DNA from 4 places in the Saccharopolyspora hattusasensis genome. Region 3 is predicted to be linked to each of the others. Evidence: riboswitches for the same ligand, from Rfam matches in the RefSeq annotation. Region 3 holds a riboswitch; each other region holds the start of a gene.
What was found. Region 3 has a riboswitch for cobalamin ahead of ACRXBZ_RS26225 (ribonucleoside-diphosphate reductase subunit alpha). Riboswitches for the same ligand answer to the same signal wherever they lie in the genome.
Positions count from the first base shown of each region.

Region 1: it holds a riboswitch for cobalamin, as region 3 does, so the genes downstream of both, ACRXBZ_RS31420 (ABC transporter substrate-binding protein) here and ACRXBZ_RS26225 (ribonucleoside-diphosphate reductase subunit alpha) in region 3, are expected to answer to the same signal.
Region 2: it holds a riboswitch for cobalamin, as region 3 does, so the genes downstream of both, ACRXBZ_RS11575 (HoxN/HupN/NixA family nickel/cobalt transporter) here and ACRXBZ_RS26225 (ribonucleoside-diphosphate reductase subunit alpha) in region 3, are expected to answer to the same signal.
Region 4: it holds a riboswitch for cobalamin, as region 3 does, so the genes downstream of both, metE (5-methyltetrahydropteroyltriglutamate--homocysteine S-methyltransferase) here and ACRXBZ_RS26225 (ribonucleoside-diphosphate reductase subunit alpha) in region 3, are expected to answer to the same signal.

Region 1 covers NZ_JBPCDC010000001.1:6,540,835-6,546,223, reverse strand. The annotation lists gene ACRXBZ_RS31430 (ABC transporter ATP-binding protein) at 1-295, opposite strand, end outside; gene ACRXBZ_RS31425 (FecCD family ABC transporter permease) at 292-1,311, opposite strand; gene ACRXBZ_RS31420 (ABC transporter substrate-binding protein) at 1,311-2,336, opposite strand; cobalamin riboswitch at 2,405-2,598, opposite strand; partial or broken gene ACRXBZ_RS31415 (hypothetical protein) at 2,794-2,877, opposite strand; gene ACRXBZ_RS31410 (esterase/lipase family protein) at 3,376-4,380, shown strand; partial or broken gene ACRXBZ_RS31405 (ATP-binding protein) at 4,478-4,663, shown strand; partial or broken gene ACRXBZ_RS31400 (response regulator) at 4,660-5,304, shown strand.
Region 2 covers NZ_JBPCDC010000001.1:2,618,715-2,624,103, reverse strand. The annotation lists gene ACRXBZ_RS11590 (hypothetical protein) at 1-76, shown strand, start outside; gene ACRXBZ_RS11585 (pyridoxal-dependent decarboxylase) at 171-1,601, shown strand; gene ACRXBZ_RS11580 (DUF1876 domain-containing protein) at 1,745-2,014, opposite strand; cobalamin riboswitch at 2,474-2,598, shown strand; gene ACRXBZ_RS11575 (HoxN/HupN/NixA family nickel/cobalt transporter) at 2,676-3,728, shown strand; gene ACRXBZ_RS11570 (precorrin-8X methylmutase) at 3,725-4,432, shown strand; gene ACRXBZ_RS11565 (sirohydrochlorin chelatase) at 4,429-5,334, shown strand; gene cobA (uroporphyrinogen-III C-methyltransferase) at 5,315-5,389, shown strand, end outside.
Region 3 covers NZ_JBPCDC010000001.1:5,486,326-5,491,714, reverse strand. The annotation lists gene ACRXBZ_RS26235 (ABC transporter substrate-binding protein) at 1-151, shown strand, start outside; partial or broken gene ACRXBZ_RS26230 (glycoside hydrolase family 3 protein) at 367-2,139, opposite strand; cobalamin riboswitch at 2,353-2,566, shown strand; gene ACRXBZ_RS26225 (ribonucleoside-diphosphate reductase subunit alpha) at 2,678-5,071, shown strand; gene ACRXBZ_RS26220 (ribonucleotide-diphosphate reductase subunit beta) at 5,149-5,389, shown strand, end outside.
Region 4 covers NZ_JBPCDC010000001.1:100,207-105,595, reverse strand. The annotation lists gene ACRXBZ_RS00560 (DNA-3-methyladenine glycosylase I) at 233-871, opposite strand; gene ACRXBZ_RS00555 (hypothetical protein) at 1,043-1,393, opposite strand; partial or broken gene ACRXBZ_RS00550 (2OG-Fe(II) oxygenase) at 1,393-1,608, opposite strand; gene ACRXBZ_RS00545 (methylated-DNA--[protein]-cysteine S-methyltransferase) at 1,599-2,216, opposite strand; gene ACRXBZ_RS00540 (RNA polymerase sigma factor) at 2,213-2,710, opposite strand; cobalamin riboswitch at 2,973-3,228, shown strand; gene metE (5-methyltetrahydropteroyltriglutamate--homocysteine S-methyltransferase) at 3,360-5,389, shown strand, end outside.

The sequences.
Region 1 (5,389 bases), 1.1 Mb from region 3:
GGGAAACCACTTCGGTGACGGTGATGTCGAGCTCGGTGGTGGATTCCTGCTCGACCAGGGCGATCCGGCGGGCGAGGGCGCGGCGGCCGATGCCCGTGATGTCCACGTCGTCGACGAGGACCCTCCCCGAGGACGGTTGGCGCAGACCGGCGAGCAACCGCAGCAGCGAGGACTTCCCAGATCCGTTGGGGCCCAGCAATCCAAGGGTCGAGCCGGGTTCGACCTCAATGCGTATCCCGTTCACGATTGCCGCGCCACCGCGTGACCACGACACGTCCAGGGCGCGCAGGCTCATGGCATGCCTCTCCTCCGGATCAACAGGAACGCGAAGGCGGGCACTCCGACCAGCGCCGTGACGACACCGACGGGCACTTCCTGCGGCGCGGCCACGGTTCCGGCCAGTGCATCGACCCAGACCAGCAGGACCGCGCCGAGCATTGCGGTGGTCGGCAGCAGGGCGCGGTGTCGGGTACCCACCAGGAACCGGGCGGCTTGCGGGAGCACGAGCCCGACGAAACCGATAGCACCCGAGGTGGCCACCAGCGTCGCGGTCAGCAGCGCGGTTCCCACCAGCAGCAGCCCGCGAACTCGCGCCACCGAGATGCCCAGGGAAGCGGCGGAATCGCGACCGAAGGCGAACGCGTCGAGCGAGCCGGCCTGCGACTGGCAGAGCAACAGCCCCACCGCGCAAACGATGCCGGCCAGCGCGACGTCGTCCCACCGCGCTCCGGCGAGCGAACCGAGGAGCCAGAACAGCACACCCTGGGTCTGCTGGGCGTCGGCGGAGGTCATCACGATGTAGGAGGTCAGCGCCGAGAACAGCTGGCTGCCGGCGACACCGGCGAGGATCACCCGGCTGGTCCCGCCGCCTGCCAACGCCGACAGCCCCATCACGAGCGCGAACGCGACCATGGCACCGCCGAACGCCCCGGCAGCCAGCCCGATCGTCCCGGCACCGACCCCGAGCACCGCGATCGCCACCGCGCCGGTGGACGCCCCCGCCGAAATCCCCAGCAGGAAGGGATCCGCCAGCGGATTCCGCAACATCGACTGCAGGACCGCCCCGCACACGCCCAGCCCCGCGCCACAGATCGCGGCCAGCAGCGCCCGCGGCAGGCGCAACTCCCACACGATTCCCTGCGTGATCCGGGAAACGCCGGTGGTGCCCAGTCCCAGCTTGGCGCGGACCACTTCGGCGACCTCTGCGACCGAGATGTCGGCCGGCCCGATGGTGATCACGAAGGCGATCGACACCACGAGCACCGGCAGGGCGCCGCCGACCAGCCAGGCGGCGCGGACCTGACGCACCACTACCGCTCCACGGCGACGAGCTTGTCGGCGAGCGCCTCGATCCCGTCCACGGTTCGCATGCTGGTGTTCAACGCGGTGCCGGACATGGGGATCCAGTTCTCGCCGCGCACGGCGTCCAATTGGGACACTGCGGGATCGGTGCGCAGAAAGTCGATCTTGTACTGGAGGCTGTCGCCTTCCTGATCCCGGGTGAGGTCGCCCAGCACGAGCAGCGTCGGGTCGCGGCTGAGTACGTCCTCCCAACCGACCTGCGGCCACATCGACGCGACGTCGTCGTAGGCATTGCGCACTCCCAGCGCGCGCGTCATGATCCCCGGGGATCCGGTTCTACCTGCCACGTAAGGCGCTTCGGTTCGCGCGAACCAGAACAGCACCGACTGCTTTTGCCGGGAGGGCAGATCCGCGACACGCGCCTGCGCAGCAGCGACCCGTGCGCACATGTCGGCGACCAGCGCCGCACCGCGGTCCTGCACCCCGAAGATCGTGGCGATCTCCTGGACCTCGCGGTAGATGTCCGCCAGTTCGGTCGGCTCGCCCAGCGGCGCTTCCTCCGGGAGGCAGTTGCTGGGCGAGAGGTAGGTTGGTACGCCCAGCTCTTCGAAGCGTTCGCGGGAGGCGACCATCGAGTCGGTGAAGACCGCTTGGTAGGCGCCGAGGACGATGTCCGGCTCAGTCGCGAGTACGCTCTCGAACGAGGGGGCGTTCTCCGCCAGCCGGGGCACCTGCTCGTTCGCGGCGGCGAGGCGCGGTGCGACTGGGTCGGTCCAGGTCGCGGTGCCGACCATCCGGTCCTGCAACCCCAGGGAGAGCATGATCTCGGTCGTGCTCTGGTTGAGGCTGACAGCGCGTTGCGGCGGCGCTTCGACGACGACGTCCTGACCGCAGTTGCGCATCGAGACGGGTTCGCCACCAGCGTGCTCGTCGGCCGGGGGCGCCGAACAGCCGCAGAGGGCAATGGCCAGCACGCCTGCGAACAGGGTCTGGTGCCCTGGCCGAGACGCGCGAAACCGCGCGGGGAATAGCATCGTCCGCATCCTTAGCTCGGGCTCGTACGCGGAGCCGCCAATTCGCCGACCGGTTGGCGCACTGGACCTGCACCGACCGGGAACCAGCAGGTCTTCGGGCTCGGGTTCTGCTGGACGGAGAACCTTCCCAGGCGCGTGCCCAGTGGTCCGGCCCGCTCGTGGGCCGCCCCGTCCATCACCCCTACCGCTGCGCGTCAGCTCCGGATTCCGACCGGATTCCCTGACCCGTACACCGGGTACGACTGATTCGCTCACACCCTAACCGCCCGGCGTTGCGCGACCGATGTGAGAGATCTCGCACGGTCGCGCCGCGTGCGGCTGCCGTGGTGCGGAGCGTCGGGCGTGTTTCCCGGGCGATCGGATGTATCTCCATCCACATGGTGGCGCCGCCCGCGAGCGCGTTCTGCCCGGCGAGTTCCGCGACGGTGGGCAGTTCCCCGCGCCAGAGCAGCTGGGCGATCTCCTCGAACGAGCATCGGGTGGCCAGGTCATCGACCGGGTAGCCGCCGTAGGTCAGCCAGTTGCTGTCCGGGTTGACCATGGAGATGTAATGTCGGCGACGACCCCGGACAGTCCCTTGTGGACCTTCTTGCTGCTGGTGGGCATGATTGTCCCCGCTGCGGAATTCGGAATGGCCGAATAATTCGGGCTTTATCCGGGAAAAGGGTGCTGGAGTGGGAAGGTGCTGCATCCGGTCGACCAGATCGCGCTGCCGCGCTCGGCGATGGTGGCCAAGCCGGTGTCCGCGGCGTGCATTGCCAGCCGCAGCAGGGTGCGGGTTGCTGCTCCAGCGTCATGTCCGCCGAGCGGGCCAACCGGCTGCTCCAGGGGAGCTAACCCTTCGCGTTCTCCCACGAATGTCGAGGCGGTTTGCCTAGTGTCGGCGGGACCGACATCGGGCGTCCGCTGGCCGGGGGTGTCGATGCCGAGGGTGTCCAGCCCTCTGGCGCTGTGCGGTGCGAGCGGCTCGCGATGTCGGCCGGACGCGGGGTGCTGCCAGGGGACCCGCGTCGAAACCCGACCGACGGGAGTGTGCTTGATGATCAACCGACGATGGCGCGGGGCGGTCGCCACGATCGCTGCCGCGGGGCTCGCCCTCAGCGCACCGGCGACGGTGCAGGCGTCCGGACTGGACGGTCGTGAGATCGGGCCGGCCGCGGAGCAGAAGACGATGCTGCTGGTACACGGCTACAACCCGGATCCCCCCACCAACTGCAACGGGTCGACCTGGGACGCAGCCCTCGAGTACTACCAGGAAGCGGGCGGCCGGGATCGTTCCTCGATGCGGACGATCGGCTACTACGAGGGCGACCGGGCATTCTGCGATGACGTGATCGGCGACGGTCAGGCCGACCGCGAGCGGCCCATCCAGGAAATCGCCAAGGACTTCGCCAACTACATCTACGCGGAGTACACCAGCAAGGGTGAGGAGGTCGACATCGTCGCGCACTCGATGGGCGGCCTGATCACCCGCGTCGCGGTGCTCGGCACCCGCGAGGGCTGGAGCGGCTTCCCACCCAGAGTGGCGGTGGAGGACATAGTCACGCTCGGCACCCCGCACCAGGGGCTGATCAACGGGTGCCGCAATCCCGATGCGGATCCCGACGACAAGTGCACCCGGCAGTGGAACCAAATGACCCCGGCGGGCGAAGGCGGGTCGGGTTTCATCGACAAGCTGCACGAGTCCGCGCCCGGCCGCAACGACCGCGGCTTGGACGATCCGTGGGCCGCCGGGATCGACTGGAGCCTCGTCAGCTCTCTGGAAGACGAAACCGTGTCGTACTACTCCGGCATCGACAAGGGCTACTTCGCGCACCAGAAGTACGGTTACGACGAGGATCTGAACGACAACGGCGTCGACGAATGCTCGGACCCGAACGTCAGCCACGCCAACCTCCGGCAGCTGACCGGTGCGGGCGGTTACTGCCTCCGCTACTGGCACCACGGGGCGGACGGCGGCCCCCACACCACCGAGAACGGCTGGTCCCCACTGAAGGTGGCCTTCAAGGCAGCCACCTACAAGGGCGACGACCTACCGCGATGACGACCGACCGCGGTGACGACCGACCGTGGTGACGACCGACCGTGGTGCGGGCCCGATTTCCGCACCACGGTCACACTCCCGCTGCGGCCTGAATCACGACTACCGACCCGACGCCCTGGTCATACGGGTCGACGACGACGGCAGGGCCACGCCGGTGCCCGGCGTCACACTGCTCGGCATGCGCGAACGAGTCACCGCCCTCGGAGGCCGCCTGCGAGCGGCACCTCGCGACGAGGGCGGCTTCTCCGTGCAGGCCGAACTTCCCGTGGACCGAACGTCATGATCCGCGTCCTGCTGGTCGACGACCAGCCGCTCATCCTCAGCGGATTCCGCGCGCTCCTCGACATCGAGGACGACATCGAGGTGGTGGCCGAGGCCGCCGACGGCAGCGAAGGCCTGGCGCTGGCCCGGGAACACCTGCCCGACATCGCGCTCATCGACATCCAGATGCCGGTCGTCACCGGCATCGAGGCGACCCGGCGCATCGCCGCGGACCCGGCCCTGGCCGGGGTGCACGTCGTCATCCTGACCAACTACGGCTTGGACGAATACGTCTTCGACGCGCTGCGCGCCGGCGCGGCCGGATTCCTCGTCAAGGACATCAAGCCGGAAGACTTCCTCCATGCCGTGCGCGTCGCCGCACGCGGCGACGCCCTGCTCGCACCGTCGATCACCCGCCGGCTGATCAACCGGTACGTCACCCAGCCGCTCACCACCGTCACCGGCACGGGGTTGGAAGAACTGACCAACCGCGAACGCGAGGCCGTCGCCCTGGTCGCGCAGGGCCTGTCCAACGACCAGATCGCCGACCGCATGGTAATCAGCCCGCTGACCGCGAAAACCCACATCAACCGGGCCATGGTCAAGCTCCACGCCCACGACCGCGCCCAACTCGTAGTCCTCGCCTACGAATCAGGCCTGGTAACCCGCGCAACTCCTGACACCCGCGCTCGCGCGATTGCTCGGTGGCCCCCACCGAAGCGCAGCGCCTGCCGATGGCTGGGGATGC
Region 2 (5,389 bases), 2.9 Mb from region 3:
CGAGGCGGCGGGCCGCTACGGCCTCCCGACCGACGCGCGTGTCGGGCGGTTGTCCGAATCGGAGCAGGAAGACTGAGCCAAGACGGATGATTCGCCCTCCTCTGCCGCGGCTTCTTCGTCCCTGGCTTCGGGTGCGGGGGCGTGCTTAGCTGGCTGTGATGAGTGGCCACATGTCGCCGGAGGAGTTCCGGGCGTTCGGTCGGCAGGTCGTCGACTGGATCGCCGACTACTACGCCGGTGTCGAGAAGCATCCGGTTCGGTCGCAGGTGCGGCCCGGTGAGGTCCGGTCGCAGCTCCCGGCGCATCCGCCCGAGCAGGGCGAGCCGTTCGAGCGGGTGCTGAGCGACCTCGACGCGGTGCTGATGCCGGGCGTGACGCACTGGCAGCACCCGAACTTCTTCGCCTACTTCCCGGCCAACGCCACCGGCCCGTCGATCCTCGGTGACCTGCTCTCCAGCGGGCTCGGCGTGCAGGGCATGGTCTGGGCGACCAGTCCCGCGTGCACCGAGCTGGAGACCGTGGTCGTGGACTGGATGGCCGAGCTGCTGGGCCTTCCCGAGCACTTCCGGACCGATGCCGTCGGCGGCGGGGTGATCCAGGACTCCGCCTCCAGCGCTGCGCTGGTCGCCTGCCTAGCGGCATTGCAGCGGGTCAGCGACGGACAGGTCGCGAGCCGGGGCATCACCCGGCGCCACATGCTCTATGTCTCCGCGCACACCCATTCGTCCCTGGAGCGCGCGGCGCGGATGGTCGGCATCGGCGCGGACAACGTCCGGATCGTCGACGTCGACCCGGACTCGCTCGGCATGGACCCGAAGCACCTCGACGCCCTGATCGCCGAGGACCTCGCCGCCGGCGCGGTGCCCACACTGGTGTGCGCGACGATCGGCACCACCTCGACGACCGCGATCGATCCGGTCCGTGAGGTCGGCGACGTGTGCCGGGCGCGCGGGGTCTGGCTGCACGTGGACGCGGCGTACGCGGGTGTTGCCGCGGTGTGCCCGGAGCTGCGCTGGATCAACGACGGCGTCGCCGAGTTCGCCGATTCCTACTGCACCAACGCGCACAAGTGGCTGTTGACCAACTTCGACTGCAGCCTGCTGTGGATGGCCGACCGGCGGCCCATGATCGACGCGCTGTCGATCCTGCCCGAGTACCTGCGCAACCCGGCGACCGCGTCCGGTGAGGTGATCGACTACCGGGACTGGCAGGTGCCGCTGGGTCGCCGGTTCCGGGCGTTGAAGCTGTGGTCGGTGCTGCGCTGGTACGGCGCGGAAGGGCTGCGCGAGCACATCCGCACCACCGTCGGCCTCGCCCAGGAGTTCGCCGGCTGGGTCCGCGACGACCCACGCTTCGAGCTCCTGGAGCCGCACCCGCTGGGCCTGGTCTGCTTCCGGCCGCTGTTCCCCGAACTGTCCACAGAGGACGCTGGTGATCGGGTCCACCGGCTGATGGAATCGCTGAACGAGTCGGGGGAGCTGTACCTGACCCACACCAAGGTGGGCGGCGGGACGCTGCTGCGGCTCGCGGTCGGTTCGCCGCAGACCGAGCGGCGTCACGTGCTGGCGGCCTGGAAGCGGATCCAGGAGGCGGTGGGCTGACCTGCCCGCGAGCAGCGCGTAGCCGACCGGCACGAACACGTGCGTCGGCGCGGGCCACCCACCCGCGATCGCGGCACTCGTGATCGCGCTGCGGACGACGTGAAGGGCACCCCGGACCGCCGAAGGTGCCCTTCACCTGTGCGTCAGGCGGGCAGGTGCACGCGGCGGTGCAGGCGGTCGCCGATGTCCTGCGCCGCGTTGTCCAGTAGCTTGTGCGCCAGCTCGAACAGGGCGCGGGCGATCGCGATCTCGTCGCCGATCTGCGGTACCTCCGGGTCGTCCGGGTGGCGCCGCGCCGTGCCGTGGCCGTGCAGCGCCTGACCGCCCGGAGTGGTGAAACCGACGTCTGCGGTGGTCTTCGCGCCCGCCTCCACGACCTGCAGGTTCAACGTGATGGTGTGGGTCTCGTTCATGGTCGCCTGCTTCCTACTCGTTGCTGTTATTTGTTCGAGCAGGACATTTCGCTCGCCGCCGTACCACTGGTGCACGGCTGGAGTCCAGGCTGGGCAGTCTCAGCCGATCGGCCATCGTTCCGCGAGCTGCGGTGATGGCTACGTCCCGATCTTTTGCCAGGGACCCCGAACGAACGGTGCACCAGCCTTGGCTGATACGTGTGATCCTTGGGTCCTGACCGGGCCGTTGCCGGGAACATCCCGACGCCTGGCAGCCTACTCGATCTCTCCCGTTTTTGATCAGATAAGCCCAGGAAAACCGGGCTCTCAAGGTCGCCGTAGCCCAAGCATGCGCTGGCCGACCGGAACGGCGAAAGAGTCGAATTCACCCATTTGGGTATCCGCTGGCCGGATCGGTGATCGACCTCACGGGGTTTGACCTTGGGTGGTGGGCAAGGAAAGATACGGCCGCCGACAGTGCAGGAACCCGGTGCGAATCCGGGACGGTCCCGCCACTGTGACCGGGGAGTGGGCCTCACTCGTTGCCACGGCTGCCAACAGCTGGAAGGCAGGGGAACCGCGTCGATCCGGGAGTCAGGAGACTGCGCGTCGGCCCCGCGTCGCGCCGCGACGCGCGGACACCGAGCCCCTCGGGCGGGAAACCCAGGAGGTCGGAGATCCCATGTCTTGGGATGCCGAAGCGAGTCGGCCGCAGGCCGGTTGGGGCGCCGCCGAGCGCCGGAAAGCAGCGGTCGTACTGGCCGCCGTCGGAGTGCTCCACCTAGCGGGCTGGAGCGCCTACCTTTTGCAACAAGAATCGTTCAGCGCGGTCGGCGGGCTGGCCGCCGCCGGGACGACGGCGTACCTGCTCGGCCTGCGCCACGGGTTCGACGCGGATCACGTCGCGGTGATCGACGACGCGACGAGGCTGCTGATGCAGCGCGGCCGCCGACCGGTGTCGACCGGCATGTGGTTCGCGCTCGGGCACGCCAGCGTCGTGCTGTTCCTCGCCGCCGCGATCGCCTTCATTGCCGGACCCGCTGCGCAGCAGTGGGCCGAGCAGGCCGGGGTGCAGGTCGCCACCGTCGTGGACCTGATCGTGGTTGCCGTGCTGAGCTCGTTGGCGGTGCTCAACGCGCTGGTGCTGCGCGACGCCCTGCGGTTGCTGCGCCGCGCCCGCCGCGGCGCGGTCGACGAGACCGAGGTCGAGCTGGTGCTGGGGCGGCGCGGCCTGCTCGCCCGGCTGCTGCGCGGGCGGATGCGCGGCGTCGGCCGCTCCTGGCACCTGTTCGGCATCGGGCTGTTGTTCGGGCTCGGCATGCAGACGGCCACCGAGATCACGGTGCTGGCCATGGTGTCGCCGACCGAACACCAGTCCGCCATCGCGGTGCTGAGCCTGCCGCTGCTGTTCGCCGCCGGAATGTGCACAGTGGACAGCGTGGACGGGATGCTGATGTCCCGCGCCTACACTTGGTCGCTGGCGCGGCCCCTACGGCGGCTGTGGGTGAACGTGACCACCACGGCCCTGACCGTCGTGCTGGCCGCCGTGATCGCCTTCATCGTCCTCTGTGGACTGCTGGCGGAGCACGGGTTGTCGTTCCTGGACGGGATCGCGGCCGTGAGCGACCAGTTCGAACTGCTCGGCTACATCACGCTCGGGCTGTTCCTGGCGGTCTGGGGCGGGGCGGCGCTGTGGTGGCACCTCAAATCCCGGAAGGAGCCGGAAGTCGAATGAGCGGCGGTTTCGCGCCAGCAGGGGAGAGCGGCGGTTTCGCACCAGCCGGGGAGAGCGGCGGCACTCCAGCAGGGGAGAGCGGTGGCACTCCAGCCGACCGCACCGTGCACCCGATCGAGACCGAGTCCTACCGGATCATGCGGTCCAGGGCCGATTTCGCCCACTTCCCGCCGCTGGCCAGGGCGGTCGTCGAGCGCGTCGTGCACACCACCGCCGACCCGAGCTGGACCGGCGAGGTCGTCGCCGGCGAAACCGCGTTGCGGGCCGGGCGCGCGGCGCTGCTCGACGGCGCGCCGCTGATCACCGACGTGCGCATGGTCGCGGCCGGGATCACCGCGCGCCCGGCCGAAATCGGCCTGGACCGCTCCGGTGTCGCCGAGTTCGCCGCGACCGCCGGCCTGACCCGATCCGCGGCGGGCATCCGGCTGGCCGCCGAAGAACACCCCGACGGCGCGGTGTGGGCCATCGGCAACGCCCCGACCGCGCTGTTCGAGCTGATCCGCCTCGCCGAGACCGGCCGGCTCAACCCGGCGCTCGTCGTCGGCGTCCCGGTCGGCTTCGTCGGCGCGGTCGACGCCAAGGCCGCGCTGCGGCGCAGCGGCCTACCGGCCGTGACCACCCTGACCGAACGCGGCGGTGCGGCCATCGCCGCCGCCGCGATCAACGCCCTCCTCTACTGGGCAGAACCTGGAGGTAACCGGTGACCGAACCGCTGCTGGTCGTGGGCCACGGCACGGTGGACGAAGGCGGTGTGACGGAGTTCCACGCCTTCCTCGACCGCCTGCGCACCCGGATGTCGGCCGCAGGCGTCGACACCGCAGGCGGGTTCATCGAGCTGTCCGCCCCCGCGGTCACCGAAGCCTGGAGCGAGCTCACCGCCCGCGGCCACCGCCGGATGGCCGCCGTGCCGCTCGTGCTCGTCGCCGCCGGGCACGGCAAGGGCGACATCCCGGCCGCGCTGGAACGCGAAGTCCGCCGCCACCCCGGCACGTCGTTCGTGTTCGGCCGCCCGCTCGGACCGCACCCGATCCTCCTGGAACTGCTCGCCGAACGGATCGAGGCCGTGGTGCCGCGCGCCGACTGGCCCGACACCGCCGTGGTGCTCGTCGGCCGCGGCTCCACCGACCCCGACGCCAACGCCGAAGTGTGCAAGGTCTCACGGCTCTTGCAAGAGACCTGCGGCTTCGACACGGTAGAAACCGCGTTCATCTCCCTGGCACCACCGGACGTCGCCGGTGGGCTGGAACGGGCTCGTAGGCTCGGGGCGAAGCGGATCGTGGTCGCCCCGTACTTCCTGTTCGACGGCGTGCTTCCGCAGCGCGTGGTCGACCAGGCACGCGAGTACGCGAGCTCCGCGCCGGACATCGACGTCCGCGTCGCCGGATACCTGGGAGACTGCGACGCCCTGGTAGATCTCGTCGTGGAGCGCTACCACGAGGCCCTGCACGGCGACATCCGGATGAACTGCGACACCTGCGCCTACCGGGTGCTGCTGCCGGGGTTCGAGGACAAATTGGGCGCACCGCAGACACCGCACCACCACCCCGACGATCCGACCGGACACGGTCACGGACACGGACACGCACATGGCCACACAACCCGATAATCACTACCTCGCCGGACTCGACCTCACCGGGCGCCGAGTCGTCGTGATCGGCGCG
Region 3 (5,389 bases):
CGTGGTCAACTCCGTGCAGTGGACGACGCTCGGCGTCGTGAAGAACGGCAAGGCCGTCGAGGTGCACGACGACACCTGGTTCCTCGGCCTCGGCCCGATCGCCGCCAACCTGGTCCTGGACGACCTGCAGAAGGCCTTCCCGCAGCAGTGACCGAGCGAAGAGCCCGTGAGTCCGCCGGACTCACGGGCTCTTCGCTGCGCGAATCCGCAGGTCCCCGGCGCTGCGCCCCACCGCAAACTCACCGCCCGGCTCGACGTCCACCACCACCGACACCTCGGCTCCCGCCTCGGCCTCGGCGACGGCGAACCCCGCCAGCCGCAACGGCTCCGCCGCGTACACCTGCACGACCTCGCGCTGCCGAACCACGTCCACAGCACCGCGCGGACGTCGGACGCCCAGGGCATCAGCACCGGCGACCCGGCGTTGACCACCACGACCGTGTTCGGGTTCACCGCGGCAACCTTGCGTACCAGCTCGTTCTGGGCGCCCGGCAGGTCCAGCGAGACGCGGTCGCGGCCCTCGGTCTCGACCTCGTCGTTGGTGCCGACCACGACGACCGCGACGTCGGAGTCGCGGGCGATCGCCAGCGCGGCGGCGAGTGCGCTCGCGTCGTCCCACTCCTGCGCTCGGTGCCCGATCCCGACCGCCACCAGCGCGTCGATGCGCTGCGGGGTGAACTCGACGGTCATGGCTGCCCGGCCGTCGGCGTCCAAGTCCGACTCGACGAGCACGACGTTGAACCGCTGCTCGGGCGGTTCCAGCATGCCGCCCAGCGGGTCGTCGATCCCGTTGGTGCGCACCACGTCCGCAGCCAGCACCTCCCGGCCGGAGAGCTCGACGCGGAAGCGCCCGGTGCCGTTCACCCCGAACACGTGCTCGCCGAGATCGAGTTGGAGCTTCCCCTGCAACCGCAACGACTTCGCCCCGGACGGCAGGCCGCCGAGCCACATCAGCCGCTCGGTTCCGCGCAGCTCGCTGTCGAGGACTTCTCCCTTGTCACCGAGGTATTCGACCCGGATACCGGTGCCCTCGCCGGCCGGGTCAGCAACCTCCTCGCGCGGGATCACGTCCAGCAACCGCCGATGCCGCACACCGCGCTGGTAAACCACATCCGCGTCGGGCAGCGCCGCACGCAATCCATCCAGCGGAGTCACCACGTGCGGCGGGCTAACGTGCGACGACCCGCCTCCCTGCACCACCGGAATGGTGGCGTTCTCGCCGATCATCGCGACCTTGGCGACCTTAGGGCCGATCGGCAGCAGCGGCGCATCATCCACTATCTCGTTGCGCAACAACACGAATCCCTGCGTCGCGAGCCGCCGGATGACCGGCCTGGCCTCCCCCGAAGGCCCGCCGCCGGGTTCGGAATCTTCGAAAGCACCTACCCGATCGGCCAACCGCAGCACCCGCAGGACCTTGTCGTCGAGAACTTCCTCCGGGACCTTGCGCCGCGCCACGGCCGCTGCGAGTTTCCCGTCGCTCCACGGGCTTTTCGGGCCGGGCATGGCCAGGTCGAGGCCGCCGAGCGCCGCCGCCTCCAGCGAGCGGGTGGCGAACCAGTCCGACATGAGCATCCCGTCCCACGCCCACTCGCCCTTGAGGACATCGTTCACCAGAGCGGAATTCTCGGTCATCGTGCTCCCGTTCACCGAGTTGTAGGCGGCCATCATCGCCCACGGCGAAGCCTTCGCCACGATCCGCTCGAACGGCTTGAGGTAGATCTCGCGCAGCGCCTGCTCGTCGACCACCGCGTCGTAGCTGAGCCGCTCGGTTTCGCTGTCGTTGGCGACGTAGTGCTTCGGAGTCGCGGCCACCCCGCGCGACTGGATGCCCGCGACGACCTCGGCACCGATCTCGGCGATCAGCAGCGGATCCTCCGAGAAGTTCTCGAAATGCCTGCCCCCGAAAGGACTTCGGTGCACGTTGACCGTCGGCGCCAGCACCACGTGCACACCCCTGCGGCGCGCCTCGTCGCCGAACACCTCACCCGCGGTGCGCGCCGCCGCCCGATCCCAGGTCGCCGCCAGCGCGGACGCCACCGGGAACAGCAACGACGTGTCGCGCTCGTCCCATGCCGTGCCGCGCACCCCGTTCGGCCCGTCGGAGAGCACCAACGACCGCAGCCCGATCTTCGGCATCGGGTGCAGGGTCCAGAGGTCGGCACCGGTCAGCAACCGCGCCTTCTCTGCCGCTGTCAACTCCGAAACCAACGACAGGAGTTTCGCCTCGTCCACCGCTACCCCTTTCGCCGGCCTCCGGCCGCCAAGTCTCGACCACCTCGCCCGCACTGTCGACCAGGACCACGACACTCCGTTATCTGCCCATCCGATCACTCCCCGAACCCAACATGTAGTGTGTCGCTCGCTGGTGGTTCACCGGAGGCGTCCGGTGAGGCAAGAGGGAACCCGGTGCGAATCCGGGACTGCCCCGCAGCGGTGAACGGGAACGAACGTCGTGACCCGGCTGCCTGACGGCAGCGGGTAGAGCACTGGGCGAGCAGCCTGGGAAGCCACGACCAGTAGGCCGCCCGTGAGTCCGAAGACCTGCCGCCGGTGCACGCTGCGAAGCGTGCTGTCCGGGACTTCGAGGGCGGGTCCGCGCGGACGACCTGCGGCTCCTGCCGCCTGTCTCCGCGCGCGCCGTCGTGGTCCGCCGAGCTCGCGAGGGAGAGAGCCCGTGACGGCGACACTCAACGACTGGACCCGCGTGTCCACTGTGGTCCACCACGCCTGCGCCGGACTGCCCGGCGTGTCGGCCGATGCCGTGCTCGAAGAGGTGCGGCGCACCGGCTACGCCGGTATCAGCGACGACGAGCTCTCGCTGGCCCAGGTCATGGCGGCACGCACGCTCATCGAGACCGAGCCGAACTATTCGCAGGTCACGGCCCGCCTCTTGCTGGACCGGATGCGCCGCGAGGCGCTGAGCTTCCTGGGCGAGCCACAGGAGGCCGACCAGGAGCAAATGCGCGACCACTACCCGGCGTACTTCGCCGACTACGTGCGCCGCGGTGTCGAACTGGAGCGGCTCGACCCGGAGCTGGGCTCCTTCGACCTCGACCGGCTGGGCCGCGCCCTGGTGCCGGAACGCGACCTGACCTTCGGCTTTCTCGGCCTGCAGACTCTCTACGACCGCTACTTCCTGCACGAAGACGGCACCCGCTTCGAGCTGCCGCAGGCGTTCTTCATGCGGGTCGCGATGGGCCTGGCGCTGCGCGAGGACGACCGCGAGGCGCGGGCGATCGAGTTCTACCACCTGCTGTCGACGTTCGACTTCATGTGCTCGACCCCGACCCTGTTCAACGCCGGCACCACCCGGCCGCAGCTGTCCTCCTGCTTCCTGACCACTGTGGACGACGACCTGTCCGGGATCTTCCACTCCATCAGCAACAACGCGCGGCTGTCGAAGTACGCGGGCGGACTGGGCAACGACTGGACGCCGGTGCGCGGCATCGGCGCCCACATCAACGGCACCAACGGCAAGTCCCAGGGCGTGGTGCCATTCCTGAAGATCGCCAACGACACCGCCGTGGCGGTCAACCAGGGCGGCCGGCGCAAGGGCGCGGTGTGCGCATACCTGGAGACCTGGCACATCGACGTCGAGGAGTTCCTCGACCTGCGCAAGAACACCGGCGACGACCGCCGCCGCACCCACGACATGAACACCGCGAACTGGGTGCCCGACGAGTTCCTGCGCCGCGTCGAGGCCGATGAGCAGTGGACGCTGTTCTCCCCGGATGAGACGCCTGACCTGCACGACCTCTACGGCAAGGCGTTCGCCGAGCGCTACCGCGCCTACGAGCAGGCCGCCGACCGCGGCGAGATCCGCGTGTTCCGCCGAGTGCGCGCGGTGGAGCTGTGGCGGCGGATGCTGACGATGCTCTTCGAGACCGGCCACCCCTGGATCACCTTCAAGGACCCGTGCAACCTGCGGTCGCCGCAGCAGCACAGCGGGGTCGTGCACTCCTCCAACCTGTGCACCGAGATCACCCTGAACACCAGCACCGACGAGGTGGCGGTGTGCAACCTCGGGTCGATCAACCTGGCCCGGCACGTCGACGCCGACGGCATCGACGCCGCGAAGCTGGAGCGCACCACGAGCACCGCCGTGCGAATGCTGGACAACGTCATCGACATCAACTTCTACACGATCCCCGAGGCACGCCGGTCCAACCTGCGGCACCGGCCGATCGGGCTGGGCCTCATGGGCTTCGCGGACGCGCTGTTCGCGCAGCGCATCCCGGTTTCGTCGGAGGCCGCCGTCGAGTTCGCCGACCGCAGCATGGAGCAGATCAGCTACCATGCGATCGCCGCGTCCAGCGAGCTCGCGGCCGAGCGGGGTCGGTACGAGTCCTTCGACGGATCGCTGTGGAACCAGGGAGTCCTGCCCATCGACTCGCTCGACCTGCTCGCCGACGCCCGCGGCGGCGACGTCGACCTGGACCGCTCGTCCACCCTGGACTGGGAGGCGCTGCGTGAGCAGGTGCGCACCGTCGGGATGCGCAACTCCAACGTGATGGCCATCGCCCCGACCGCCACGATCTCCAACATCTGCGGCGTGAACCAGTCGATCGAGCCGGTCTACCGCAACCTGTACGTCAAGGCGAACATGTCCGGCGACTTCACCGTGGTCAACCCGCACTTGGTCGCCGACCTGAAGCAGGCCGGGCTGTGGGACGAGGCGATGATCGCCGACCTCAAGTTCCACGACGGCAGCCTGCTGCCGATCGAGCGGGTCCCACAGCAGTTCAAGGAGCTCTACGCCACCGCGTTCGAGATCGAGCCGCGCTGGCTGGTGGAGGCGGCGGCACGCCGGCAGAAATGGATCGACCAGGCGCAGTCGCTGAACCTCTACGTCTCCCGGCCCAGCGGCCGAACGCTCGACGAGCTCTACCGCCTCGCCTGGCGAAAGGGCCTCAAGACCACGTACTACCTGCGCTCCACGAGCGCGACCCACGTGGAGAAGAGCACCCTGCGCGGCACCGACGGCAAGCTCAACGCCGTCCCGACGGCGCCGACCGCGACCGGCGCTGCTTGCTCGGTCGAAGACCCCGACTGCGAAGCCTGCCAGTAACACCCCACCCGGGTCCCAGTCAAGTCCTGTTCGACGCGCGGACTCGACCTGCGCGATTTCCCTTGGAGCAACACAGCATGACGTCCCTGCAGTCCCCATCCTCGGCCGCCGGGCTCGGCGAGATCGACCGCGCCGGTGGGCGCGTCGACGTCGGAGACAAGGCGATGATCAACGCCCGTGCCGACGTCAACCAGCTGCTCCCCCTCAAGTACGGGTGGGCCTGGGAGAAGTACCTCGCGGGCTGCAACAACCACTGGATGCCCACCGAGATCTCGATGCAGGCCGACATCGCGCTGTGGAAGTCCACCGACGGCCTCA
Region 4 (5,389 bases), 5.4 Mb from region 3:
CTAAAGGACGGGGCATCCGCGCTACGTTTCTTCGGTGACCCGCCGGACTCGGCCGATGTGACACGCCTACACCGGCGACGCTTCCTGGCGGGCAGCGATCAGGCAACTGCGGGTGAAGAACCCGGCCGTGGTGCTCCGGATGCCATGGAGGGCAGCCGTCTGTCGAAAGGCCGCCGACGTCGGTGGTGTGCCACGGCGGTACCGGAGTCGATCGGGCTGCGCGCCAGCCGGATCAACGGTTGCAGCGCCTGCATCCGAGGCCACTTACGGCGGCATCACCGCCCGGTAACGGATGCGGCCAGATACCGGAGGTGCCGCGGCGGTGGCTGTCGACGAGGTGCGTGTCGACCATGCCGATCGCCTCCATGAGCGCGAACATGGTCGTCGGGCCGACGAATGCGAATCCCTTGCGCCGCAGTGCTTTTGACAGCGCCACGGATTCCGGTGACGTGGTGGGGATCTCTGTGATCGTCCGCGGGCGTGGCGTGGTGTCCGGTTTGAACGACCAGACGAATGCTTCCAGACCGTCCTCGGCGCGCAGTTCGGTGGTCGCGCGGGCGTTGGTGATGGCTGCGCGGATCTTGGCTTTGTTGCGCACGATTCCTGGGTTGTCGAACAGGCGCGCGACATCTTCCTCGGTGTAGGCCGCGACGGCGTCCGGATCGAAGTGGTCAAACGCTTCGCGGAAGGAGGGGCGTTTGCGCAGGATCGTCGCCCAGGAGAGCCCGGCCTGGAAGCCCTCCAGGCTGATCCGCTCGAAAAGGGCCTGTTCGCCGCGCACGGGCATGCCCCATTCGGTGTCGTAGTACTCGCGCAGCAGGGGATCGCGGGCCGCCCACGGCGGACGCGCCAACCCGTCCTCGCCGATCACGACCCCGGCGTCGGTCGTGGTGTCTGCCGCTGCGGGACTCAAGGTCTCGTTCTCCTCGGGTTCTCGTGGTGTGCGACCGGTACCTGGCCGCACGTGCTTTTGGGTTATACCAGCAGAAAGTGCTCAAGGGGTCGAATCGGTGCGGTGCAGGAGCATGGTGCGGACCACTTCTCAGGTGCCGCCGTCACGGGTTGCGCCGCGCAGCCCGTCGAAGGTTCCAACTCCGCCGAGGGCGATCAGGTCCTCGGTGGCGAGGGAGGCGGTGCCGATCGTGCGGGCCGTTCTTCCACTCCCGGTACCGATCGGGCAGGCACACCGCGCAGGGCCGGTAGCCGCCGCACGTGCGGTGGCCTCGTCCGCGAAGAACACCCGGTGCGCCATGTAGCCTCCGTCGGCGATCGCGCGCAGCGCGGACGGGCAGTCGAGCCGCCCGTAGATCCTGCCGCGCCGGTATCCGCCGAGGCGACCTGGCGCGGCGCTTACGTACGGTCGCCCGTCGGCCCCGAGCAGCGTGTAGGTCATCAGGTCGCGTTGTGGAAGACCAGCCCCAGCGTGTGGCGCCGTCCGGAACGCACCGGCGAGACCCCATGCCGCACCGGAGACGCGGACCAGCCGCGCGCCGAGCGCACCGGCCGGTCGCGAGTGGTGAACACCAGGCCGTGCCCCTGCGGGATCAGCGTTGCGGTGCCCCGGGACTGGGCGCGAGGGCGCTGCTCCACCAGCGTGCTCATGCTGCCTCCAGGTTCAGCAGGATTGCTTTGGCCTCCACGCCGCCGACGTATCCGCCCGAAGTGCCGTCCGAGCGCACTACGCGGTGGCACGGCACCACGACCGGCAGCGGGTTCGTTGCGCACGCGCTACCCACCGCGCGCACCGCCCGCGGGCTCCCTGCGACCGTGGCGACCTCGGCGTAGCTGGCGGTTCGGCCGTAGGCGATGTCGGGCAGGTGCGACAGCACGTTGAGCCGGAACCCGCGCGAGAGGCGCCAGTCCAGCGGCAGGTCGAAGGTGCGCCGCCGCCCGGAGAAGTACTGCTCGATCTGCCGGGCGACCTCGTCCAACCGGTCCGGTGCCCGCAGGATGCGCGGGCTGATCGTCGCGGCCAGCGACGCCAAAACTTTGTCGTGCCCTTGGCGGGCGAAGGCGACCCGCACCAGGCCGCGTTCGGTACCGGCCAGCAGCAGCTCGCCGACCGGAGTGTCCATCGTGCGGTAGGCGACGTCGAGCAGCCCTTCCCGCTTGGCCGCGTTCACCAGCTCGATGTGCAGCCGCTTGCTGGCGTCGAAGTCGATCGCCGGGAGCGCGTCGAACAGGTGCCTGTCGTCGTTTTCGTGGATCGTCATCATCGCGCTTCCCCTCCCACGCTCGTGGCATGTCTGTACGTCGTGCGCAGTGTCTTTATGCCGTCCGCCGCGGCCCGGCGGGCGGCATCGGTGCTGCCGCCGAGGATCGCGGCGATCTCGGCGTAGGGCAGGTCGGCCAGGTAGTGGTAGGCCACCGCCATGCGCTGCTTGGTCGGCAGCGCGCTCAGCGCCGCCCACAGGTCTCCGTCCCAGTCCTCCGGGCGGCCCGTGGTGCTGGGCCGCTCAGGCACGCGCTCGACCATCACCGGTCGGCGTGCCGTCGCCCGGGTGACGTCGACCGCCTTGCGGTGGGCGATCGTGACCAGCCAGGCCTCCACGTTCGCGTCTTCGGCGAGCTCCGGGTAGGCGCGCAGCGCGGCCAGGAACGTCTCGGACCAGGCGTCCTCGGCGTCGGCCGGTCCGAGCACGGCCCGGCACACTCGCAGCACCATCGGGCCGTACTCGTCAACGATCTGCTCGAACGGTTTCACTTTCACTCCCCGTAGACGGCCCGGCCCGTCGGAACGTGAGATGCGGATCCGGCCCACGCCGCGATCGTCACCCGCCCGGGGGCCCCGCCGGTCGCGCGCCGCGCCGGCCCGCGGCTCGGGCGTCGCGACCCCACGTGACGAGCCTCTCACCGACGGCGCGAGGGCGAGCCGGAAGGGCGTGTTCACCACGGAAGTCACCGGATGCGCGGTGGCCGTCCGGCACGGTCCGCGCACGCCCCAGGCCCTTGCCAACGGCTGCCCAGTCGGTAGCCTCCGTTGTGCTGGTGGTTCGTCCACCCCGGATCGCGACGGGAAGTCGTGGCCGCGGGCGGGCGAGGCAAGAGGGAATCCGGTGCGAATCCGGGACTGCCCCGCAGCGGTGAGTGGGAACGAACGCCGTCCCCGGTCCGAGACCGGGCACAGCACTGGGCATGCGTGCCTGGGAAGCGACGGCCAGTAGGAACCCCGGCGTCGGCCGGGACGTGCCCGCGAGTCCGAAGACCTGCCACCGGTGCGCGCACCCGGTGGTGCGCGCGGTCCGGGGTCTCGCGGGAGGACCTGGCGGACGACCGGTTCGCGCCGCGCGGCGTTGCCGGTTCGCCTGCGCCTTCCCTGACCTCGGGGCATCCGTCGTCGAGCTCGCGAGGAGAGGGCGTTGACCAGCAAGATCGGATCTACCGTACTCGGCTATCCCAGGATCGGCCCCAACCGGGAACTCAAGCGCGCACTGGAGCGCTACTGGTCGTCCCGCATCGACGAGGCGGAACTGCGTGCGGTCGCGCGGGAACTGCGCGTCGACGCGTGGCGCGCGCTGCGGGACGCGGGCCTGGATTCGGTGCCGGGCAACACGTTCTCGTTCTACGACCAGGTGTTGGACACCGCGGTCACCTTCGGCGCGGTCCCACCGCGCTTCGCCGGGCTCGGGTTGGGTCCGCTGGACACCTACTTCGCGATGGCGCGCGGGGTGGAATCCGCGCCGCCGCTGGAGATGACGAAGTGGTTCGACACCAACTACCACTACCTGGTGCCCGAGATCGGTCCGGACATGCGGTTCTCGCTGGCCGACCGCACGCCGGTGGAGCAGTACCGGGAGGCCGCGGCGGAGGGCGTGACCACCCGACCGGTGCTGGTCGGCCCGCTCACCTTCCTGCTGCTGGCCAAAGCCGCCGACGGGGCCCCCGAGTCGTTCCGGCCGCTGGATCGGCTCGACGGGCTGCTCGATGCTTACGCGGAGCTGCTGGGCGAACTGCGCCGGGCCGGTGTGGAGTGGGTGCAGCTGGACGAGCCAGCGTTCGCTGCGGACCGCACGCCGGACGAGCTCGATGCGCTGCGCGCCGCGTACCAGCGGCTCGGTGAACTGGAGGAGCGCCCGAACCTGCTGGTCGCGGGCTACTTCGGTGATCTCGGCGAGGCTCTGGGCGCGCTGGCGTCCAGCCCGGTCGAGGCGCTCGCCGTCGATCTCGTCGCCGGGAAGTCCACAGTGGATTCGCTGTCGACCGTTCGGGGCCTGAGCGGTAAAACCCTGGTCGCCGGGCTCGTCGACGGGCGTAACGTCTGGCGCACCGATCTGGACAAGGCGCTTGCAACCGCAGCCACGCTGCTCGGCTCGGCGGACGAGGTAGCGGTCAGCACGTCGTGCTCGTTGCTCCACGTGCCGTACGACGTCGCGGCGGAAGCCGACATCGATCCGCAGGTGAAGTCCTGGTTGGCGTTCGCCGCGCAGAAGGTTCGCGAGGTGGTCGTCCTCGGCCGTGCGTTGGGCGAGGGCCGCGACGTGGTGGCTGGTGAGCTGGCCGAGGCACGAGCCGCGATTGCCGACCGCGCCAGCGCGGAGCGGGTCCGCAACCACCGCGTCCGGGCGCGGCTGCGGGCTCTGCGGCCGGAGTACTCGCAGCGCAGCGACTACGAGGCGAGGCGCGCCGCCCAGCAGAAGTCCTTGCGCCTGCCCGCATTGCCGACCACGACGATCGGTTCGTTCCCACAGACCACGGACGTCCGCAAGGCGCGCGCCGCGTTGCGCTCCGGCCGCATCGACCAGGCGACCTACCGGCAGCGGATGCGGGACGAGATCGAGCGCGTCATCCGGCTGCAGGAGGAGATCGGGCTCGACGTCCTGGTGCACGGCGAACCCGAGCGCAACGACATGGTGCAGTATTTCGCCGAGAACCTGAACGGCTTCGCCAGCACCGACAACGGCTGGGTGCAGTCGTACGGATCGCGGTGCGTGCGGCCGCCGATCCTGTTCGGCGACGTTGCCCGCCCGAAACCGATCACTGTCGAGTGGACGAGTTACGCCCAGCGGTTGACCGAGAAACCGGTCAAGGGCATGCTCACCGGCCCGGTGACGATCCTGGCGTGGTCGTTCGTCCGCGACGACCAGCCGCTGGCGGACACCGCGAAGCAAGTCGCGCTGGCCATCCGGGACGAGGTGAACGACCTGGAAGCCGCCGGAATCCGGGTCGTCCAGGTCGACGAGCCCGCCTTGCGTGAACTGCTGTCGCTGCGCTCGGCACAGCACGCGGACTACCTGGACTGGGCGGTGACGTCGTTCCGGCTGGCGACCTGCGGCGTCGCCGAGTCCACCCAGATCCACACCCACCTGTGCTATTCGGAGTTCGGCGATGTGATCAACGCGATCGTGGCGCTGGACGCCGACGTCACCAGCATCGAGGCCGCCCGCTCGCG